Regions from separate parts of the Streptomyces sp. NPDC047706 genome, predicted to be linked through region 2. Evidence: riboswitches for the same ligand, from Rfam matches in the RefSeq annotation. Region 2 holds a riboswitch; each other region holds the start of a gene.
What was found. A riboswitch is a leader RNA that binds a small molecule or an ion and turns the genes downstream of it on or off. The one in region 2 is predicted to bind cyclic di-AMP.

Region 1 (3,183 bases), on a different contig from region 2:
CGAAGGCGCCGCGCAGCAAGGGCGGGAGGCGTCCGCAGCGGGAGCCGTACCACCGGCGCGGTGGGCGACCCGGAGTGCGGCGCGCCTCGCCCGCGGACAGCGGGCCCTGGGGATCGCGGGCGGGCTGTGCCGCAAACGACGCCCGTCGCGGCCGGCGTGGCGGCGGTCCCGCCGCTGTGCCCGCGCCTCACCGGGCCCTGCGGCCGCCCGGCGGCGGCGTACGTGCTTCCACCTCGGGCTGCGGGACCCTACGGGCCCTGTGAGCCCTACGACGGCCACGTACGGGCTCCGGCGGGGCACCGATCCCGGCCGCCGCGCACCCGCTGCGCGAGGGCGCCGTCACCCATGCGCTGAACCCTGCTGCCGCAGTTCGTCCCGGCCGGTGCCCCGGGCCCCGCCGCCGGCGCTGATCATCGTGGCCCTCGCCCCGGTGTGGTTTCCGGCGCCGGCCCTGGTCGTGGACCGGCTCGGCCACCGGCCGTCCACCGCCCGTGCCCTGATGGGCGGGTGGCACGGGCGCCGCGCCCACGGTGCCCGGCGCGATCCTGCCGCTGGAGTCGGGCTGAGCCTGCGTCATGGGCGAAGCGGCGGCGTCCCCTCCGGGCGCCGCCACCGCCGCCCGCGGGTCACTTGACCCGGCCGTACCAGACGCTCTTCGTCCAGATCTTCTGCAGCCTCACCACGTCCCCGGTCTTCGGGGCGTGCCAGATCTTCCCCTTCCCGGCGTAGATCCCGACGTGGTACACGTTCGACCCCGAGTGGAAGAACACGAGGTCACCGGCCTTACGGCTCTTCGCAGCGATGTGGCGGGTCTTGTTGTACTGCTGGGCGGCCGTGCGGGGCAGCTTCTTGCCCGCCTTCTTGAACGAGTACAGCGTCAGCCCGGAGCAGTCGAACCTGCGCGGCCCTGTGGCGCCCCACCTGTAGGGGGAGCCCTTCTTCGAGGCGGCGATCTGGAGTGCCTTCGTCGCGGGCGTGGCGGCCGCGGCCTCCTGGGCGACGCCCGGAGCCACCACGGAGCCGCCCACGGCGACCAGCGTGAGGGCCGAGGCCGTACCGGCACGGGCCATCAGCGACGGGACACGATTGAGCGCGGTCATGCGCAACCCTTCGTCAGCCGCCTGTGAAGGATGACCTGTCGGATTCGGGCTGGCGAAGTTGCCCGGCCGCGTTGCCGCGGCTTCACCCCAAGGGACGCTCGGAAACTGCGCTCCGGCGACCCGTCGTGCTCGGGTCCTCCACTCCTGCCGATCCACTCCTGTCGACCGGTCATCCGGGCGGCGGCAGGACTCGGCGTCCGCCCGGACCGCCCCGCCGCGGTGGCGGGGGCTTGTCGTCAGTCAGGGATCTTGACTCACGGAAGTCCGAAAATCCCAACGCAACCGGGGATTTGTGGTGTTACTCACCACTCACCCGTTCGGGTGGACAAGCTGATGTGCGAACAGGTGTCAAGGGCACCACGCCGCCCCGGACCAGCGGTGGAAGGTCCCATTCCGCCCCGAGACAGGTCTCGTTGCGCAACCGCAAGGGTCCTGAAAAGGGAGGTGAAGGTCCTCCGGACGGCGGTAGTCCTTTTGGTCCGTTTCAACTCCCACCCGGACATCCCGCCGCGTCGCCTTGCGATGCCGGTCGCCGGGCCGTGGATCAGCCCTGCCTCATCTGTCGGAGCGCGGCGCAACGGTGACACGCGCCGCCCGGCGTTCACCGTCCAGCACGCGCAGCGCCCGCGCGGGAGTCCGTGCGTGGAGTTCGGTCCCGCCCCGCCGGCGCGTAGGCGCGAGCGCGTCGCACGGTTCGACAGCCTTGTGCACCAGCGCACCAGCGCACCAGCGCCCCAGCGGCCCGCCGTCCACGACGCGTGTCCCCGTCGCGCGCCGGGTTGATGCGCCCGAGCACGTCCACCACGTCCAGGTCGCGGTCGATCAACTCGCCCTCGGCGCGGGTGAGGGCGGGCAGCGGCGGCAGGCCGGGTGGCGGCATCCCCGGCACACCTCGCGCCCGGCGCGGTGCGGGTGGCCCTGCGGCCTGGGACGACCCGGTCGACCTCTCCGCCGTGCGCGAGGCGGCGACCGCGCCCCGTGAGCGGCAGCGGTCCGGCATCGCGGCGGAGCACCGCGGGCCAGGTGCCTCGTCGCGGCACCTCCCCGGCACGCGCGAAGGCCGTGTGCCCCGTCCGTCACGGCAGGGAGCGGGGCCGGTCCGCGGTCAGCCTGCCGGCGCGTCCTCCCGGCCGGCCGCCCGCGCCCTGCGGGGACCCGGTCAGGACTCCGGCGTGCTGCCCGGCCCCACCGCCGCCCCTCAGACGAGAGCCAGGGCCAACAGGTTGCCGAGCGGCACCGGCGTCCCGCGCAGACGGCCGTCCCGGTGGGGGCCCGGGAGCGCCGCGGGGCCGGCGACGGCGCTGCTCACGGCGTTCCAGGCGGCACAGTTCGGTTAACGTGCCCGAAACGCATGCCAACTAGCGTGCCCCTCCACGCCGCCGGGGAGTTCGGCCGGTGGCGGCGGCAACCGGGCCCCGCACGGCCCGGAGCGAGGATGTGAGGTGGCACGTGCAACTGACCCCGCACGAGCAGGAGAGGCTGCTGATCCACGTCGCGGCGGACGTCGCCGGGAAGCGTCGCGCCCGCGGGCTGAGACTGAACCACCCCGAGGCCGTCGCCCTCATCACCTCGCACATCCTCGAAGGCGCGCGGGACGGCCGCACCGTCGCCGAACTCATGTCTTCCGGACGCGAGTTGCTCACCCGGGACGACGTCATGGAGGGCATCCCCGAGATGATCCACGACATCCAGGTCGAGGCGACCTTCCCGGACGGCACCAAGCTCGTCACCGTCCATGACCCGATCGTCTGAGGGTGACGCGATGATTCCCGGAGAGATCCTGTTCGCCGACGGCCCGATCGCCTGCAACGCGGGGCGCGCGGTCACCCGCCTCACCGTGCTCAACGCCGCCGACCGGCCCGTCCAGGTCGGCTCCCACTACCACTTCGCCGAGGCCAACCCCGGCCTGGAGTTCGACCGCGCCGCCGCGCGCGGCAAGCGGCTCAACGTCGCCGCCGGTACGGCCGTACGCTTCGAGCCCGGCATCCCGGTCGACGTCGAACTCGTCCCGATCGCCGGCGCCCGCGTGGTGCCCGGACTGCGCGGGGAGACCGGAGGCGCCCTCGATGCCTGAGATCCCGCG
Region 2 (3,183 bases):
ACGCGCCCAGTACACGTCGTCCCGGCGCACGTCGAGGGTGCCCCGCGGCGGAAGCGGCGGCCAGGGCTGCTCCGGGTCGGCGGGGACGGCGAGGCGGAGGGCCTGACCGGCACGCAGCGCCACGCGCGTGTGCCCCTCGGGAGACAGGTGCAGCCGGTCGTGGTCCCAGGCTCGGCGGTCCTGGACGGACTTGAGCGACCACAGGTCGAGCACCGGGCAGCCGTACCGGTCGGCGATGGCCCGCACATGGCCGTTGTAGGTGGCGATCTTGCCGCGCAGATGCCTGAGCACGGGGACGCCCCGGGTGTCGAAGCCGGTCGTCACCAGGACGGTGCCGACGGCGGCGGTCAGCGCGGCGACCGCCCTCTCGAAGCGCTCGGCCACGTCGTCCGGGTCGGTGCCCGGGCGGATGATGTCGTTGCCGCCGGCGCAGAACGACACCAGGTCCGGCGCGAGTTCGACGGCCCTCGGAACCTGTTCGGCCACGATCTGGTCGAGCAGCCTGCCGCGCACGGCGAGATTGGTGTACTGGAAGTCGCCCTCGGGGCGGCGGTCCGCGAGCAGTACGGCGAACCGGTCGGCCCAGCCGACGAACGCCCCGTCGGGGCCGGGGTCGCCGACGCCCTCGGTGAAGCTGTCCCCCACCGCCACGTACGACCCGATCACTGATCTGCTGTCACTCTTCGAATCGTCTGCCACGTCGGGACATGATTCCCCTTCGAATGTGACCTACGCGACCGTAGGAAGGGGTTGACGGACGGTGAGAAGGGCCACGGTCAAAGGATTGGTCAATTGCGGAATAGAGCCGCAGGCCGGAACGGCCGCGGACTCCGGACGCACCGAGGGCCGGACCCCGGGGTTCGGGGTCCGGCCCTCGGTGGCGTGAGCGGCGCGTGTGTCAGCCGATCGCGACGCCCTTGGAGGCGAGGTAGGCGACCGGGTCGACGTCCGAGCCGTAGTCCGGCGTGGTGCGGATCTCGAAGTGCAGGTGCGGGCCGGTGGAGTTGCCGGTCGAACCGGAGAGGCCGATCTGCTGGCCGGCGGTCACGCTCTGGCCGCTGGAGACGGAGAGCGAGGACAGGTGGGCGTACTGGGCGTAGTAGCCGTCGGCGAGCTTGATGACGACCTGGTTGCCGTACGCGCCGGCCCAGCCCGCGGAGACGACCGTGCCCGCGCCGACAGCCTTCAGCGGGGTGCCGGTCGGCGCGGCGAAGTCGACGCCCGTGTGGTAGCCGCTGGACCACATGCTGCCCGCCACACGGTAGGCGGTACCGACGCCGGCGCCGTCCACGGGGGCGGAGAAGCCGGTGGAGGTGGCGGTGTCCGCGGCCTGGGTGGAGGCCGGGGCCTCGGACGTGTTCGCCGCGGCTTCGGACGCGTTCGAGGACTGCGACGCCTCGGTCGTGGCCGGCGATTCGACCGGGGCGGAGGGAGCGGCGGCGGAGGACGGCGCGGTCGACTGCTTGCCGCCGCTCGCCGCGGCCTTCGCGCCGATCGTGAGCTTCAGACCGGGGTGGATGAGCGACGGGTCCTGGCCCACCGCCTCACGGTTGTCCTCGTAGAGCCGCTGCCAGCCACCGCTGACGTTCTGCTCGTCAGCGATCTTCGAGAGGTAGTCGCCGGCCTTCACCGAATACGTCCGCGCACCGGCCTTCTTGGCGGTGGACTGCTTTGCGGCGGACTGCTGCTGCACTGCCGTCTTCTGGACCGGGACAGACTGGACGGCCTTCTCCGCGGCGGACTGGGGAGTGGCGGCGTGGGCGACGGCGGCCCCCATCAGCGGGAGGGCGAGTGCGGCGCCACCGGTTCCGGCGACGGCGATGGAACGGGCGAAGCGCTGGGTCTTCGGACGGCGGTGCTTACCCTTCGCGGGCATGGCGAATTCCTCTCCGGCGCCTGCGAGGTGAGCTGTCGGGTGCGGACTGGAGATGTCCGGCCGCGTCGGGACGAGGCTTTACCCCGAGCCGTTCCGGGAACCGGAACAGGCAACTACCTGTGGGTCCCCCGCTCCTGCCGAACACGGGTGGGTTTGCGCGGGCACCGGGCGGCGGCAGGATTAGGCGTCCGCCCGGATCGGTGTGGAACGTAAGCGACCACGACGCAACGGGACAAGCAAGAGGTTCCGCCGGAACGCCGTTTTCGTGATCCGTTCACCCGAATTCCGGTCACACTCCGTGCATCGGAGGGCGTGTGATTTCCGTAAACGCCCTTGAAAGGCATGTGAATTACACATGCGTGACAGACGACTCTCGGTCACGGATATGACGCTGCTCACGTGACCCTGCTCCAGGTTTCCTTATTTCAGACAGAGTTGGAATGAAGAGCTCAATTCGGGCAGATCACCCATACGTGACGCGGCGGGAAAGCAGTCGCATTCAGGGGCCGAGGGGCTCTTCGGGATGCGACCCGCATCGCGGCATGAAAGCATCCCGCACATTTCGCCCGATTCTCCGCATTCGTACCGCTCTGTCGCGTGTACGGCTCGCGGGGGCAGATCGTGCTCCCCTGACCGCCTCAGAACAACTCATGGCCGCGGGAATCCGTGTCGTATCGTCAAGACGTGCCCGTCGACGAGCCGCGCCGGCGGGGCCGATGGGAGGGAGCCCCCGTGACGCAGCACGTGCCGTCGACCGAGCCCGAACTGGCCGGAGTGCGCAACTTCCGTGACGTGGGCGGACTGCCGACGGTGGACGGGCGCCGGGTGCGGCAGGGAGTGCTGTTCCGCAGCGGCCACCTCGCCCACGCGACCGCGCAGGACGCCACGTTCCTCGCCTCGCTGGGACTGCACACGATCTTCGACTTCCGCAACGCCGCGGACCAGAAGCTGGAAGGCCCGGACATCGAGCTGCCGGGCGTGCGCAACGTCAACCTGCCGCTGACCGACCCGGCGGACGGCGCGGAGTTCTGGAAGATGGTCCGGGACGGCGACGTGGAGCAGCTGCGGGAGGTCCTGGCCGACGGCAGGGCCGCGGACCGGATGGTCACCTCGTACCGCATGATCGTCAAGGAGCGCACCGGCGAGCACTCCCAGGTTCTGCACGCGATCGCCGAGGACAGCGTCCCCGCGCTGATGCACTGCGCGGCGGGCAAGGACCGCGCCGGGCTGTCGATCGCCGTCACGCTGCTCGCGCTGGGCGTGGAGCGCGAGGCGATCCTCGCCGACTACCTGGAGTCCAATGCCAA
Region 3 (3,183 bases), on a different contig from region 2:
GCCTTCCTACGGCACCGGGGCCGCCGGGGCCGGGCCCGCGCCGACTTCGTCGTACGGGAACGGGAGCTGCTCCAGGAGCTGTGGAGCCGCCGGGAGATCGCCCGCCCGGCCCTGGAGTACGCGGCTCGGATGACCGCCCCGCCGATGCCGGTGCTGATGCCACCGGTGTACGGCTGGGCGCCGGCGCACGGGCACGCGGCGCCCTACCCGGCGTACAACCCGTACCGGTCGTAGGGGCGCGCGCCGGTCTCCGGACAGCCGAAACCGGCCGCCCTGACGTCGGGGGGTCGCCGTCAGGACCGCCGGGGTTCGTGAGAAGCGCGTCCGGAGGAGGCCCTCAGGGGTTGAGGCCCTTGCTCTGCAGCCAGGCCAGCGGGTCGATGCCACCGGAGTCGCCGGTGTGCACCTCCATGTGCAGGTGGGCCCCGGTCACGTTGCCAGTGGCGCCCACGCGGCCGATCACCTCGCCGGTGGTGACCGTCTGCCCGACGCTGACGCCGATCGACGACTGGTGGGCGTACCAGATCTCGGTGCCGTCGTCGAGGGTCAGCACGGTCTTGTAGCCGTACGAGCCGTTCCAGCCGGCCTCGGTGATGGTGCCGCTGTGCACGGCCTTCAGGGGCGTGCCGGTCGGCGCGGCGAAGTCGAGGCCGGTGTGGTAGCCGGACGACCACAGGGCGCCGGCCTGGCCGAAGGTGGAGGTGAGGGTGTACGAGGAGGTCGGCAGCGTGAACTGCTTGGCCAGCGCGGCGAGTCGCTCGGCCTCGGCCTTCTGCCGGGCTTCCTCCTCGGCCTTGGCCTTGGCGGCGGCAGCCTTCTCCTTGGCCTCCTTCTCCGCCTTGGCCGCTGCCTCGGCGGCGGCCTTCTCGGCGGCGGCGACGGCCTCGGCGGCGGCCTTGGTCGCGACCTGCTCCTGCTGCTGCTCGGCCTGCGCGATGATGCGGGCGCGCAGCGTCTCACCGGCGCCGGTGGTGCCTTCCGCGGTGTCCGCGGTGGCCGTGGCGAGGCTGCTGAGCGGGGCACTCGCGGTCGAGGTGTCGGCGGAGTCGGAGTCGTCGGATATCAGCGAGCCGACGTTGGGCAGGTCGGGCATCGAGATCGACACCGGCGGCTTGCCGGTGTTGGCGCTCGCCATGCCGCCCGCGCCGACCGCGGCTATGACGCCGACGCCGAGAACGGTGGAGCTGCGGGCGAGTCCACCGCCGCGCTGCTTGCTGACGCGATGCCGGCCGCGTACGGGGCGGATGGTCTCCGCGGTGGGGTTCCACTCCTCCCACGGGCCCCCGTCGGTGCGCTGTGCGCCGTAGACGAACGTCTCGGTGCCGTCGGCGGTGCGCTGATCCGGCACGAACGGGGCCTGTGGGGCAGGCCGGTTGGACGCCACGTGGGCGTGCTCCTTTCCTTCCTTCTCGCCTACCGGGTTAGCTGACGGGTTCGGAGCAGGAAGGTCTCCTACGCGCGTAAACCAGCCGTGCTTCCACGGCGGCATACGCCCGATTCACCCCAAGATGGTGGTTCCCCGGTTCCCTTGTGCGGCCGGTGAGGGCCTCGCGCGGGATTCGGCGCGTGCGCACGGAGCCGCCTCTTGTGACGGCTGGGACGACCGCGCTGCGTTATCGGACGTTAATAGAACCGGGGCCTGATTTCCAAGCTGTTCCACTTGATCTTTAACGTTTCCTGCCAGGACGTACAGGGCCATGAGCGGCGAAAATCGGGCGAGTTGACCGCCACGCAGAGCGATCTCCACATCTGACCGTGTGTCAGTTGTTATGCGGAGGGCTTCCGTTCGATCACCCGCGGTGACAGTCGCCCTGCGGGCGCCGCACGGCGAGCAGTGCCATGTCGTCGGTGGTGCCGCCCCCGCTGTGCCGGCGGACCTCGTCGGCCACCACGCACAGCAGCTCCCCGGGCCCGCGGAAGGTCCGGCCGGCCAGCCCGGCCACCGGGTCGTAGAAGGCGCCCCGCGCGTCGCGGGCCTCGGACAGGCCGTCGGTGTACAGCAGCAGCGTCGCCCCGCCCGGGAACGGCGTCTCCTGCGCACGGTCCGGCCAGGTGCCCAGCTCGCCCATCCCGAGCGGCAGCGCCGGTTCCTGGGCGGGCAGCGCGCTCACCGTGCCGTCGGCGTACAGCATCAGCGGCGGCGGATGGCCGCGGTTGAGGATCCGTACGACACCGGCGTCGTGCGGAAGCTCGGCGAGTACGGCGGTGGTGAACTCCTCGAAGGCGTCGATGCCGTCCCGCCGTGAGCCCTCGCGCGTCAGCGCCCGCTCCAGCCGCTGCGCGACCGCCGCCAGCGTCGTCTCGTGCTCGGCGGCCTCCCGGAACGCCCCGATGACCACCGCGACCGCCGCCACCGCCCCCATGCCCTTGCCGCGCACGTCCCCGACCACCAGCCGTACGCCGTAACGGCTGTCCTGCACCGCGTAGAGGTCGCCGCCGATGAAGGCGTCCGCCTGGGCGGCCTCGTAGCGCGCGGCGATCTCGAACCCGCCGATCCGCTCCATCGGCTCCGGCAGCACCGCCAGCTGGGCGGCCTCCGCGATCTCCCAGGCCGAGTCGAGGCGGGCATGGCTGCGCCGGACGAGCCGGTTGATCAGCACGGCGAGAGCGGCGACCGTCGCCACCGTGACCGCCTCGGTGAGCGGCTCGACCTCCAGGGCGTCGCCGAACCGGATGTTCATGACCACGACCACCAGGAGGGCCACGACGCCGGTGAGGACCGTGGCCCGGCAGGACAGCAGGGGGGCGGCGATCAGCGGGGCGGCGGTGAACAGGGGGGCGCCGGTGAAGCCGCTGGGGGTCAGGTAGTCGTAGCAGCCGCCGATGACGAGGAGCAGGGCGGGGAGGAGGCGGACGAAGGTGCGGGCGTAGGAGATCGGGCGCTCCTCGGGGGGCGGCACGGGTGGCACCGGGCGGGAAAGCGACGGAGGGCCGCCCCGGCCGCCCCGGCCGGCGGGGCCGGGCGCGGCGTCGCGGGCCGCGTCACCGGGGACGCGGTCGCCGGATCTGGCGTACGGCCGCTCTCCTTCTCCCTCCGCAGGCCGCACTCTCGTCTCCCGTTACGCAGGTCGTCGCACCTGTCCAGGGTTCCTGGAGCGGACGCGGGGGACCAGCCGGACGGGCCGACCGGATGACGGAGGCCGCCGGCGTCCGGAAACGACTCGGGGCCGGAATCCATGATCT
Region 4 (3,183 bases), on a different contig from region 2:
GCCCTCGGGGACATCGAAGGGGGGCATGGGGTGCTGCCTCACTTTCGTACGCGCGGTCCATGCGGTCGCTGATCACGTTACGACTGCGGCACCTGTCTTGGGCAGTGCGTGAAACGCGTTGAAGATACTGAATGTCCTGAATGGCGCTCCACATCTTCGTGCCGGAGCGTCCCGCCGACCCGTCGCCACGACCGCCCCCGAACCGTCAGTGCAGTGAGAACAAGCATCGCACCGGCCACTGACAACAGGAGGCGGCACCCTGCGGGCACGGATGACGAACCCGGCGTACGTCCTCCCGGCACCACGTGGGGGGGTGAAAAGCAGACGGTGTGAAGGTAGTTGGGAATGAACGGTGCGGGTCCGGTGTCCGTATTCTCGGATCATGGCCGCACCCATCGCATATGCCGCGCGCACTGAGTACGCGCCCGCCGACTACGCCCTCATCGCCACCGACCTGGACGGAACGCTGCTCCGCGGCGACGACACGGTCTCGGACCGTTCGCTCGCCGCGCTCGCGCGGGTCTGCGCGGCCGGAGCCCGGCATCTGGTGGTGACCGGCAGGCCGGCGCCGAGGGTGCGACCGCTGCTGGAGCTCCTGGGCGGCGGGGGGCTCGCGGTGTGCGGGCAGGGCGCGCAGTTGTACGACGCCGGCGCGGACCGCCTGCTGTGGTCCGTCACGCTGGACCGGGAACTCGCGGAGACCGCGCTCGGCAAGATCGAGGCCGAGGTCGGACAGGTGCACGCGGCCGTCGACCAGGACGGGGTCGACGGGCTCACCCTGATCGAGCCCGGGTATCTCATGCCGCACCCCACGCTGCCGGCGGTGCGGATCGATCGCCGCGACGACCTGTGGTGCGCGCCGATCAGCAAGGTGCTGCTGCGCCATCCGACCCTGTCCGACGACGAGTTGGCGGCGGTGGCCCGCACGGTGGTCGGCTCGCTGGCGACCGTCACCATGTCGGGGCCGGGAACGGTCGAGCTCCAGCCGTGCGGCATCACCAAGGCGACGGGACTGGCGCTGGCGGTCCGGCACCTGGGCCTCGGCCCGGAACGGACCATTGCCTTCGGGGACATGCCCAACGACATCCCCATGTTCGACTGGGCGGCGCACGGCGTCGCCATGGCCAACGCCCACCCCGAGCTCAAGGCGGTGGCCGACGAGATCACCCTGTCGAACGAGGACGACGGCGTCGCCGTCGTCCTCGAACGGCTGCTGGCCGAGGCTCAGTACGGGCCGAAGACGTTGTCGATGGAGCCGTAGCGGTCGGCCGCGTAGTTGCAGGCGGCGGTGATGTTGGCGACCGGGTCGTAGGGGTCGTAGGCGGTGCCGGGCACGTGGTAGGCCGCGAAGGTCGGGTCGATGACCTGGAGCAGGCCCTTGGAGGGGGTGCCCTTGGCGGCGTTGGAGTCCCAGTTGTTGATGGCGTTCGGATTGCCGGACGACTCACGCATGATGTTGCGGTAGATGCCGTTGTACGAGCCCGGGATCCCCTGCTGCTCCATGATGTCGAGCGACTGGCGGATCCAGCCGTCCAGGTTGTTCGGGTACGTCTTGACCGAGTTGACGGCCGTGGGCGTGGCGGCGGACGCGGTGGTGGCGCCGACGAGCGGCAGGGCGAGCAGGGCGGCGCCGGTACCGGCGACGGCGAGCCTGCGGGCGATGCGGGCGGTGCGACTGTGCTGACCGTTTGCAGTCATGGGGACTGTCCTCTCCGGCGCCTGCGAGGTGAGCTGTCGGGTTCGGGCGGGGAGGTGCCCGGCCGCCTCTTGCGAGTGCGACTTCACCCCGAGCCGTTCCGGTGTGCCGTGCGGTACGGCCTCCGGTCCGGCGATCCACCTGGGTCCCCCGCTCCTGCCGTGCGGTGAGTGAGTCCGTCATGGGTGGCTCGGGCGGCGGCAGGATTCGGCGTTCCGCCCGACTGGCCGGGAACGTATGCGAGAGCACATGTCCGAAACAAGTGGCGATTTCACCTATCACAGGATTTGATCTTCGAATCGCCTGTTTGGCCCTCTTGATCCTTTGCGCTCGGCAACGGCCAACTCGGCCGTGTGCAAAGGCGGGTCGCGGGGTCCGTGTAAGGAAATCGTGAAGCTGCCCGAGTGAGCCAAGTCACGCGCATGCAGAAGAATGGCAAAGCGGGCAATAAGCCCAAATCCTAGTTAACTGGCGGTCCGTGGAATTCGCTTTTCCCGCGCGCGATGGAAGACCACTTCGGCGCTATCGGTGCAAATCACCCTATTCAAGGTCAAAGAATGCTCTGCCGTGCAGGCGGTCTCCGACCGTGTGCGGATCGTCGTGTCCCAGGCCAACTCCGGGCGGTGCTGCCGGATAGGCCAGTCCGAGCGGCTGCGGGCCGGCAGCGGATCGTCCTCGCGGACGGTGTACGTCTCCAGCGCGTCCTCGGTGAACTCCAGGCCGTCGGGGTACATGCGCGTGCCGCCGCAGCGCGGGTCGGCCTCCGGCCGCCGATCCCCCTTGGCCACGTCCCGCACGGCCAGCCGCTCCGGGCGCGGTTCGTCGAGCGTGGCCGGGTGGGCGACGCCGAGCGGCCCGTACTGCTCCGGTTCGTCGGAGGTGAGGGGCGGGGCCACGGCACGCGCGCGTACCGGCAGTTCGAGAGCGCTGCCGCAGGGGTCCACGGTGAAGCCAAATGACGAGTCCGGCTGGGGCCAGATCCAGGGCCGGTGCGCGCAGGAGAGGGCGAGGCGGATGCGGTGGCCGGGTGGGAAGGCGTACCCGATGCCGCTGAGTTCGAAGGTGACGTCCTCGGTGGCTCCTGGGGCCCCACGGCGTGACCCGGTCACGCCCCTCGCGCGCGGAGAGGTCCATCACAACGTCCGTCGGGACGCCCTCGCTGTCGCCGTGCCCGCGCACGTCGACGCGGACGGAGGCGTAGCCATGGCCGGTGTACCAGGGGTGGCGCTGATGTCCGCGGCGCGCGGTCCAGTCGGTCAGGCGGTACGGGAGGTACTCCAGGAGCGCGGGTACGGGCTCGCCGGTGATCGGGCGTCAGACGCGCGCGTACAACCGTGTTCCGTCGGGCAGCGGGATACGGAGGTCCTGATGAGTCGTCTCGCAGGGGAAGGACGTACGGATGCGCGTGAGTGTGACCCCAGGGATGGCTTCAGCGGACCGGGAGCGTCGTGCGGCGCAGCCGGGGTCCGGTGGGCGGCAGGGCCATC

Region 1: linked by a shared signal. The riboswitch ahead of ACGF8A_RS30210 (C40 family peptidase) and the one ahead of ACGF8A_RS29455 (peptidoglycan DD-metalloendopeptidase family protein) in region 2 are both predicted to bind cyclic di-AMP.
Region 3: linked by a shared signal. The riboswitch ahead of ACGF8A_RS31660 (M23 family metallopeptidase) and the one ahead of ACGF8A_RS29455 (peptidoglycan DD-metalloendopeptidase family protein) in region 2 are both predicted to bind cyclic di-AMP.
Region 4: linked by a shared signal. The riboswitch ahead of ACGF8A_RS27365 (transglycosylase SLT domain-containing protein) and the one ahead of ACGF8A_RS29455 (peptidoglycan DD-metalloendopeptidase family protein) in region 2 are both predicted to bind cyclic di-AMP.

What each region holds. Positions count from the first base shown of each region.
Region 1 is NZ_JBIDCW010000032.1:61,907-65,089, reverse strand. Features, by position in the region: gene ACGF8A_RS30210 (C40 family peptidase) at 627-1,100, opposite strand; cyclic di-AMP (ydaO/yuaA leader) riboswitch at 1,104-1,306, opposite strand; partial or broken gene ACGF8A_RS30205 (hypothetical protein) at 1,656-1,980, opposite strand; gene ACGF8A_RS30200 (urease subunit gamma) at 2,550-2,852, shown strand; gene ACGF8A_RS30195 (urease subunit beta) at 2,863-3,174, shown strand; gene ACGF8A_RS30190 (urease subunit alpha) at 3,167-3,183, shown strand, end outside.
Region 2 is NZ_JBIDCW010000030.1:91,094-94,276, forward strand. Features, by position in the region: gene ACGF8A_RS29450 (SGNH/GDSL hydrolase family protein) at 1-666, opposite strand, end outside; gene ACGF8A_RS29455 (peptidoglycan DD-metalloendopeptidase family protein) at 899-1,876, opposite strand; cyclic di-AMP (ydaO/yuaA leader) riboswitch at 1,881-2,036, opposite strand; gene ACGF8A_RS29460 (tyrosine-protein phosphatase) at 2,609-3,183, shown strand, end outside.
Region 3 is NZ_JBIDCW010000036.1:49,654-52,836, reverse strand. Features, by position in the region: gene ACGF8A_RS31665 (PrsW family intramembrane metalloprotease) at 1-234, shown strand, start outside; gene ACGF8A_RS31660 (M23 family metallopeptidase) at 338-1,384, opposite strand; cyclic di-AMP (ydaO/yuaA leader) riboswitch at 1,396-1,575, opposite strand; gene ACGF8A_RS31655 (PP2C family protein-serine/threonine phosphatase) at 1,791-3,047, opposite strand.
Region 4 is NZ_JBIDCW010000026.1:96,826-100,008, forward strand. Features, by position in the region: gene fahA (fumarylacetoacetase) at 1-27, opposite strand, end outside; gene ACGF8A_RS27360 (HAD family hydrolase) at 383-1,261, shown strand; gene ACGF8A_RS27365 (transglycosylase SLT domain-containing protein) at 1,225-1,698, opposite strand; cyclic di-AMP (ydaO/yuaA leader) riboswitch at 1,702-1,879, opposite strand; gene ACGF8A_RS27370 (CocE/NonD family hydrolase C-terminal non-catalytic domain-containing protein) at 2,161-2,805, opposite strand; partial or broken gene ACGF8A_RS27375 (hypothetical protein) at 2,894-3,004, opposite strand; gene ACGF8A_RS27380 (hypothetical protein) at 3,126-3,183, opposite strand, start outside.